One region of the Nonomuraea sp. NPDC049504 genome, then DNA from elsewhere that is predicted to be linked to it. Evidence: riboswitches for the same ligand, from Rfam matches in the RefSeq annotation. Region 1 holds a riboswitch; the other holds the start of a gene.
The links. A riboswitch is a leader RNA that binds a small molecule or an ion and turns the genes downstream of it on or off. The one in region 1 is predicted to bind cyclic di-AMP.

Region 1 (3,203 bases):
CCAAGACGCAGACCCACATCGCCGGCACAGGCTACCGCCGTGGCGAACGCGTCTCCATCGCCGCCAGCGCCAAGGGCCGTGTCTGGAGCCCGGACACCGCCAGCAATGTGAAGTACTGGCGTGACTGGTGCAACGAGATCGGCCCGCGCCTGCTCGACGACTCGATCAGCATCGAGGACATCATCGCGAACTTCATTCTGCCCGAACCGATTCAGGAGCGCCCCACCGCCGCGGTCCTGTCCCTCGAATGGCCATGGAACCTCTACGATCTGGCCACTGAGACCCTCCAGCTGGAGTACGACGGTCGCCGATATTGGATCCTCGACGCCGACCTCCGCCCGGACAACAGCTCGACCACCGGCCCTGTCGTGTTCGAGGTTGCCACCGATCACTGGACCGTTCCGTACCAGCTTGACATCCAAGCAGGGAAACTCTTCTACCAATGCCTGTCGTCCAGCGAGCTGATCGTCCACGCCAGGAACTCGTCCCTGTCCTTGAGCCAATGGCTGAACACAGTGGGACTGACCGTACTGTTCCAAGGCGATCTCATGCTGCAACCGGATGGCGTTCTGCTGCGGATCGACCAGGACATCGAGCCCTACCCTCGGGAAAGGCTCATCGCCCTCGATTGGACGGGCACCGACCTCAGGGTGGAGTCGCAGGAGTCGGCGAAGCTACCCCACTCCATCCAGGCCAGGGCCATCCGGGACCTGCTCAGTGAGCGTCACTGGGATGTCGTGCTGGACGACGACGGTGCCGGCGAAGTCGCTGATGTCGTGGCCATGGCGCTCAACAGCGATCATCTTCTTGTCCGCCTTGTGCACTGCAAGTACGCGCGCACGGGAAAGGCTGCTGCACAAGTGAAGGACCTGTACGAGGTCTGCGGCCAGGCGATGAAGAGCGTCCGCTGGCGCGAGAACCCCACGCGGCTCTTCCAGCATTTGGCGCAGCGCGCGCGCAAGAAGTATGCGAGAACCGGCGTCTCACCCTGGGAAGCCGGCGACCTCGCCGCGTTGTACCGGCTGCGAGACCGGGCGAAGCTTCTTCGGTACACCTTCGAGATCGTCATCGTTCAGCCTGGGCTGTCGAAGGCGCAGGCATCCTTTGACCAGCTGGAGCAGCTGGCCGCCACCGAACTTCATGTCCGCCACACCGCCGACGCGTCACTCACCGTCCATTGCAGTGCATAAGGCTTGTTCACCCCGCTTGTCTACGTGTACAGGAAGGCGATCTTGCGTCTGCCTCCCGCGACGCCTCAAGTTGGTACGAGCGAGCCAGCTGGCTAGTCAGAAGGAGTTCGATGTCGGCCGCAGGCCACTTTGCGATGCCGCCCAGCCACGACGGCGACGCGGCGCGCTCTTGCTCGCTTGATGATCAGGGTCGCGCCGATCAGCATGGCGAGAGAGCCTGCCGGAACAGCCATCACGTCGATCAAAGTCATGCTGTCGGGCGAGGCCGAGGTCACGGATGCTGTGGCGGCTTTGGGAGGCCCTGCCTTGCCGAAGGCGGCCGGCTGCAGTGGAGGGGAACCTAACTCACCCTCGATGATGTAGACCTCTCTGCCGCCGTCTCCCATCTTTTCCCGCACTTTCTTCGGCAGTCCGTACCCGACGACCTTGTTCTGATCGCGCTCCTTGCGCTTGAGCCACACCCTGTCGACGTTGCCCTCGATCGTGGAGATCCTCTCACCGTCCACCCGCTCCACGATGCCCGCGTGATCGATGCCGCCGAGGTCCTTGGAGCCGCTCCAGTCGTAGAACACGATCGCACCCGGTTCAGGCCTGTTGCTCCATGCTCCCTGCGACTTGAACCACCTTGCGTGGTCCACCGTGTAGGCGAACTCGCCGACATACTTCTCGACGCCCGCCTGGTTGGCGGCCCAGGTGATGAACATGTCACACCAGGGAGCGGTCCTGAAGTAGGAGTCGCTGGAATCCACGTTGACGTAGTACCAGTCGCCGAACCTGGTGTAGCCGCTGCTCTGCTCCTGGTAGCCGAGATACTTCTGGGCAGCCTCAAGCAGGCCCTCGTCAATGGATGCCATAGGCCGGGGGAATAGCCCTTCTCCTCGACCGCCTACCGGGTTAGCTGACGGATTCGGGCCAGGAGACGCCCTACCGCCGCACCTGCGGCGGATTCACCCCGTACGTGGATCGCTCCACGCGGTTGGTTCCCCGGTTCCCGGACACGCCGGGATTGAGCGGCTGGCCGATCGACTTCGGGAGAAGCCAGGTCACCCGACCAGTACGATGCACTGTAGTAGATGGGTTGACCTGTTTGTGATGCTATGCGAAAAAGATCTACCCCGCGCGGGGAGTGCAGCTTGGGCCCTACCTTGCCCCGCCTATACGGAGGCTGCACGGCGCCGGCCGCTCACCGTGCCTCAGGCAGGCTTCACATGCAACGGGTGGTGCAGGAAGTCGTCCTGCACCACCCGTGTTCCCTTGACCATCGCACTGGCAAGGAGCTCTCTGTCGGCCTGCTTACAGGTCAGGCCTTGTACTCGGGGTACCCGTAGCCCACCACCTGCGACTTGGGCCGGATCCGCTGCTCGACCTTGCCGTTGCCGGTGTTGCCCTCGACCGTGGTGATCGTCCCGTTGCCGTTGTCCTGCTTGACCAGGCCCATGTGGTCGATGCCCGTAGTGCTCTTGCCGTTCCAGTCGTAGAAGACGACGGCGCCGGGCTTGGCGAGCGTGCCCCACTTCTTGTTGGCCTGGAACCACTTGGCCCAGGTGACGGTGTACGCATCCCAGCCCACGGTCGAACGGGCACCCGCCTTCTCGCCCACCCAGGAGACGAACATGGCGCACCACGGCGCGTTGGCGTAGGCCTGCACGCTGCCGCCGTCACGGGCGATGGTCTCCTTCGCCCGCTGGGAGGACATGTACCAGCTGTGGAACGGCGTTCCGCCACCCGCGGCGTTCTCTGCCACGCCGATCTGCGACTCAGCGATCTTCAGCACCGACTGCGCGGACGCCTGCGTCGCAGGCTTCTGGGCTTGGTGGTCGGCGGCGAAGGCTGGCGTGCCGGCGAGCATCGCGCCTGTAGCCACACTGGCCGCGGCGGCCAACCCGCCAAGGGTCGCGGGCTTCAGGGCATGGGCGAAGACGTTCTTACGCATGAGTGGAAATTGCTCCTTGCTTCCATGCCGCCTACCGGGTTAGCTGACGGGTTCGGGCGTGGAAGTGCCCTACGGAACGC
Region 2 (3,203 bases), on a different contig from region 1:
CCCTGGGCGTGCTGCTGCGCCGCGTGCAGCCGGACTGGTCGGTGCTCGTCCTGGAGCGGCTCGACGGCCCCGGCCTGGAGAGCTCGTCGGCCTGGAACAACGCCGGCACCGGGCACGCGGGACTGTGCGAGTTCAACTACACACCGCTCACCGGCGACGGCTCGATCGACGTGGGCGGGGCCATCGCGATCAACGAGCAGTTCCAGCTCTCCCGGCAGCTGTGGGCGAGCCTGGTCGAGGAGGGCACGCTGGGCGATCCTGCGGGGTTCATCCGGCCGGTGCCACACCTCTCCTTCGCCCGGGGCGCGGCCGGGGTCGAGCACCTGCGGCTGCGGCATGCGGCGCTGCGCGATCATCCGCTGTTCGAAGGGCTCGAATTCATCCGCGACCGGGCGGTGATGGCGGAGCTGCTGCCGCTCATGTTCGCCGGTCGGCCCGCCGGTGAGCAGGTGGCGCTGTGCCGTTCTCGCGGCGGCACCGACGTCGACTACGGCGTGCTGACCCGGCGGCTGTTCGCCGCGCTCGAACGTGACGGCGTCGAGGTGCGGACCGGGCACGAGGTGCGCGGGCTCTCCCGTGACCGCAGGTCGTGGCGGTTGCGCGTGTGCGACCTGGCGGGTGCCCGCGACTACGGGGTGCGCGGGTCGTTCGTGTTCCTGGGGGCGGGCGGGGGTACGCTGCCGCTGCTGCAGAGCGCCGGGGTGGCGGAGACGCGGGCGTACGGGGGGTTTCCGATCAGCGGGCGGTTCCTGCGTACGGACCGGGCCGAACTGGTGGCCGGGCACCGCGCCAAGGTCTACAGCCACGCCGAGCCGGGCGCGCCCGCCCTGTCGGTGCCGCATCTCGACACCCGGGTCGTGGACGGGCGGACGTACCTGATGTTCGGGCCCTTCGCCGCGTTCTCGCCGCGCTTCCTCAAACGCGGCAGGCTCACCGACCTGCCGGGATCCGTCACGCCCGGCAACGTCATGACGCTGCTCGGCGCCGCCCGCGCCGAGCCGGCCCTGCTGCGCTACCTGGTCGAGCAGCTCGTGCAGACGCGCGGCGACCGGCTGCGGGCGCTGCGCAGGTTCGTCCCCGAGGCGCGGGCGGAGGACTGGGAGCCGATCACCGCGGGCCAGCGGGTGCAGGTGGTCAAGCCGGTGAACGGGCGCGGGTCGATCGCCGGGTTCGGCACCGAGGTGGTGACGTCGGCCCACGGCGGGCTCGCCGCCCTGCTCGGGGCCTCACCCGGGGCGTCGGCGTCCGTGGCGATCATGCTGGACGTGCTCGGACGTGCCTTCCCCGGCCGGGTGGACGGCTGGCGGCCGGCGTTGCGCGAGCTCGTGCCGTCGTACGGCGCCGCGCCGCCGCCGGAGACCCTCTCGAGGACGGCCAGCACGCTCCGTCTGGAGTGAGTGCCGGAAAACTTTACCCATTTCCGAATCCGCGACGTACACGGGGATTTCGAACCGCTTACCAGGCCAGCGGAGTGAAAGTCCCTTTGGAGTACTTGCAGATACTTTTGCGAATTATGTACTTTTTGCGGGTCGAGGGACCACCGCAGCGCGTGACCTCGCATCTTTGACCGGACCGTACGCCGCCTCCGGCGTACGGCCGCCGAATCCGCGTCCCGCGGAACCGGGGACCCACTTTCCGGGGTGAATCGGACGCCCGCTCATGCGCGTCCGTAGGGCACTTCCAGTCCCGAACCCGTCAGCTAACCCGGTAGGCGGCATGGAAGCAAGGAGTCAACATCCGCATGGCCAAGCTTGCCGAGAACCGCAAGCGCCTCGGACTGGCGCTCGGCGGAGCCGTACTCGCCGCCGTCACCGCCGTCACCGGCACCGCACACGCCTCCACCACCGACCAGGTCGCCCCGCACGAGGCGGCCCAGCACAGCTCCGCCCTGACCTACGGCCTGGACATCTCCCACTACGAGCCGCTGTACGACTGGAGCTCCAGCTCGGCGCAGTTCGGCATCATCAAGGCCACCGAGGGGACCGACTTCGTCGACTCCTCCTTCGCCAGGCACTGGCGGGAGCTCGGCGAGAAGGGCATCGTGCGCGGCGCCTACCACTACGGCCACCCCGCCGACGACCCCATCGCCGACGCCAACCACTTCCTGGCCGCGGTGAACGCCCAGCCCGCCAAGGCCGGTGACCTGCTGGTCCTCGACCTGGAGACGACCGACGGCAAGTCCGTCGCCGAGGTCAACACCTGGGCCAAGGCGTGGCTGTCGTACGTGGAGAACCAGACCGGCACCAAGCCGCTCTTCTACAGCGGCTGGAACTTCGCCGACACCTACGGCCACGGCCTGGCGCAGTACCCGCTCTGGGTCGCCCACTACAGCCGGGCCAAGGGCGCGATCACGCCGCCGGCCGACTGGAAGTCGTGGGCGATCCACCAGTACACGGACGTCCCCATCGACCAGAACGTCTCGGCTCTGACGCCCGACCAGCTCCGCGCCCTGGGCCGCCAGTCCGTCTGACGTCTCGGGCGTGCTACCGGGCGGCGGCCCAGTCGCCGTAGCGAGCCTCGCCGAGCCGCGCCTCCCCCAGCGGCACGAGCGAGTGCTCGCCGAGCTCGCTCCCGAAGTAACGCGCGTGCGGGTCGGTGACCACCTCACGGGGGTCACCGAGCCCCGCCAGCGCCTGCCGGACGAACTCGTCCATCCTGACCCGTTCCGGCCCGGCGACCTCCAGCCGGCCGTTGAGCGGCGTACCCTCCGCGACCTCGCACAGCGCCGCCGCCACGTCGTCCCCGGCGATCGGCTGGAACAGCACCGGCGCGATGCGCACCACTCCCCCGTCGGCGGCCTCGTCCGCGATGCCCTTCACGAACTCGAAGAACTGGGTCGCGTGCACCAGCGAGTACGGGATCCCCGACTTCTCGATCAGCCGCTCCTGCGCGACCTTCGCCCGGAAATATCCGTTATCCGGCATGCGTTCGGTGCCCACGATGGACAACGCGACATGGTGCCCGACCCCCGCCTCAGACTCGGCGGCCAGCAGGTTGCCGGTGGAGGTCTCGAAGAACTCCAGGACGGCGGCCGGTTCGAACGACGGCGCGTTCGACACGTCGACCACCACCTGCGCCCCCTCCAGCGCTTCGGCGAGACCCTCGCCGGTGAGCGTGTTCACCCCGGTGCGCGGCGAGGCCGCCACCGCCTCGTGGCCGTCGCGCGACAGCCTGGTCACCAGCTTCGATCCGATCAGGCCGGT

Region 2: linked by a shared signal. The riboswitch ahead of AB0K28_RS35615 (GH25 family lysozyme) and the one ahead of AB0K28_RS16885 (CHAP domain-containing protein) in region 1 are both predicted to bind cyclic di-AMP.

What each region holds. Positions count from the first base shown of each region.
Region 1 covers NZ_JBFAPT010000008.1:3,443-6,645, reverse strand. Annotated here, with positions in the region: gene AB0K28_RS16890 (DEAD/DEAH box helicase family protein) at 1-1,190, shown strand, start outside; gene AB0K28_RS16885 (CHAP domain-containing protein) at 1,283-2,044, opposite strand; cyclic di-AMP (ydaO/yuaA leader) riboswitch at 2,058-2,213, opposite strand; gene AB0K28_RS16880 (CHAP domain-containing protein) at 2,491-3,123, opposite strand; cyclic di-AMP (ydaO/yuaA leader) riboswitch at 3,137-3,203, opposite strand, start outside.
Region 2 covers NZ_JBFAPT010000022.1:172,672-175,874, reverse strand. Annotated here, with positions in the region: gene mqo (malate dehydrogenase (quinone)) at 1-1,397, shown strand, start outside; cyclic di-AMP (ydaO/yuaA leader) riboswitch at 1,588-1,729, shown strand; gene AB0K28_RS35615 (GH25 family lysozyme) at 1,742-2,470, shown strand; gene AB0K28_RS35610 (SDR family oxidoreductase) at 2,484-3,203, opposite strand, start outside.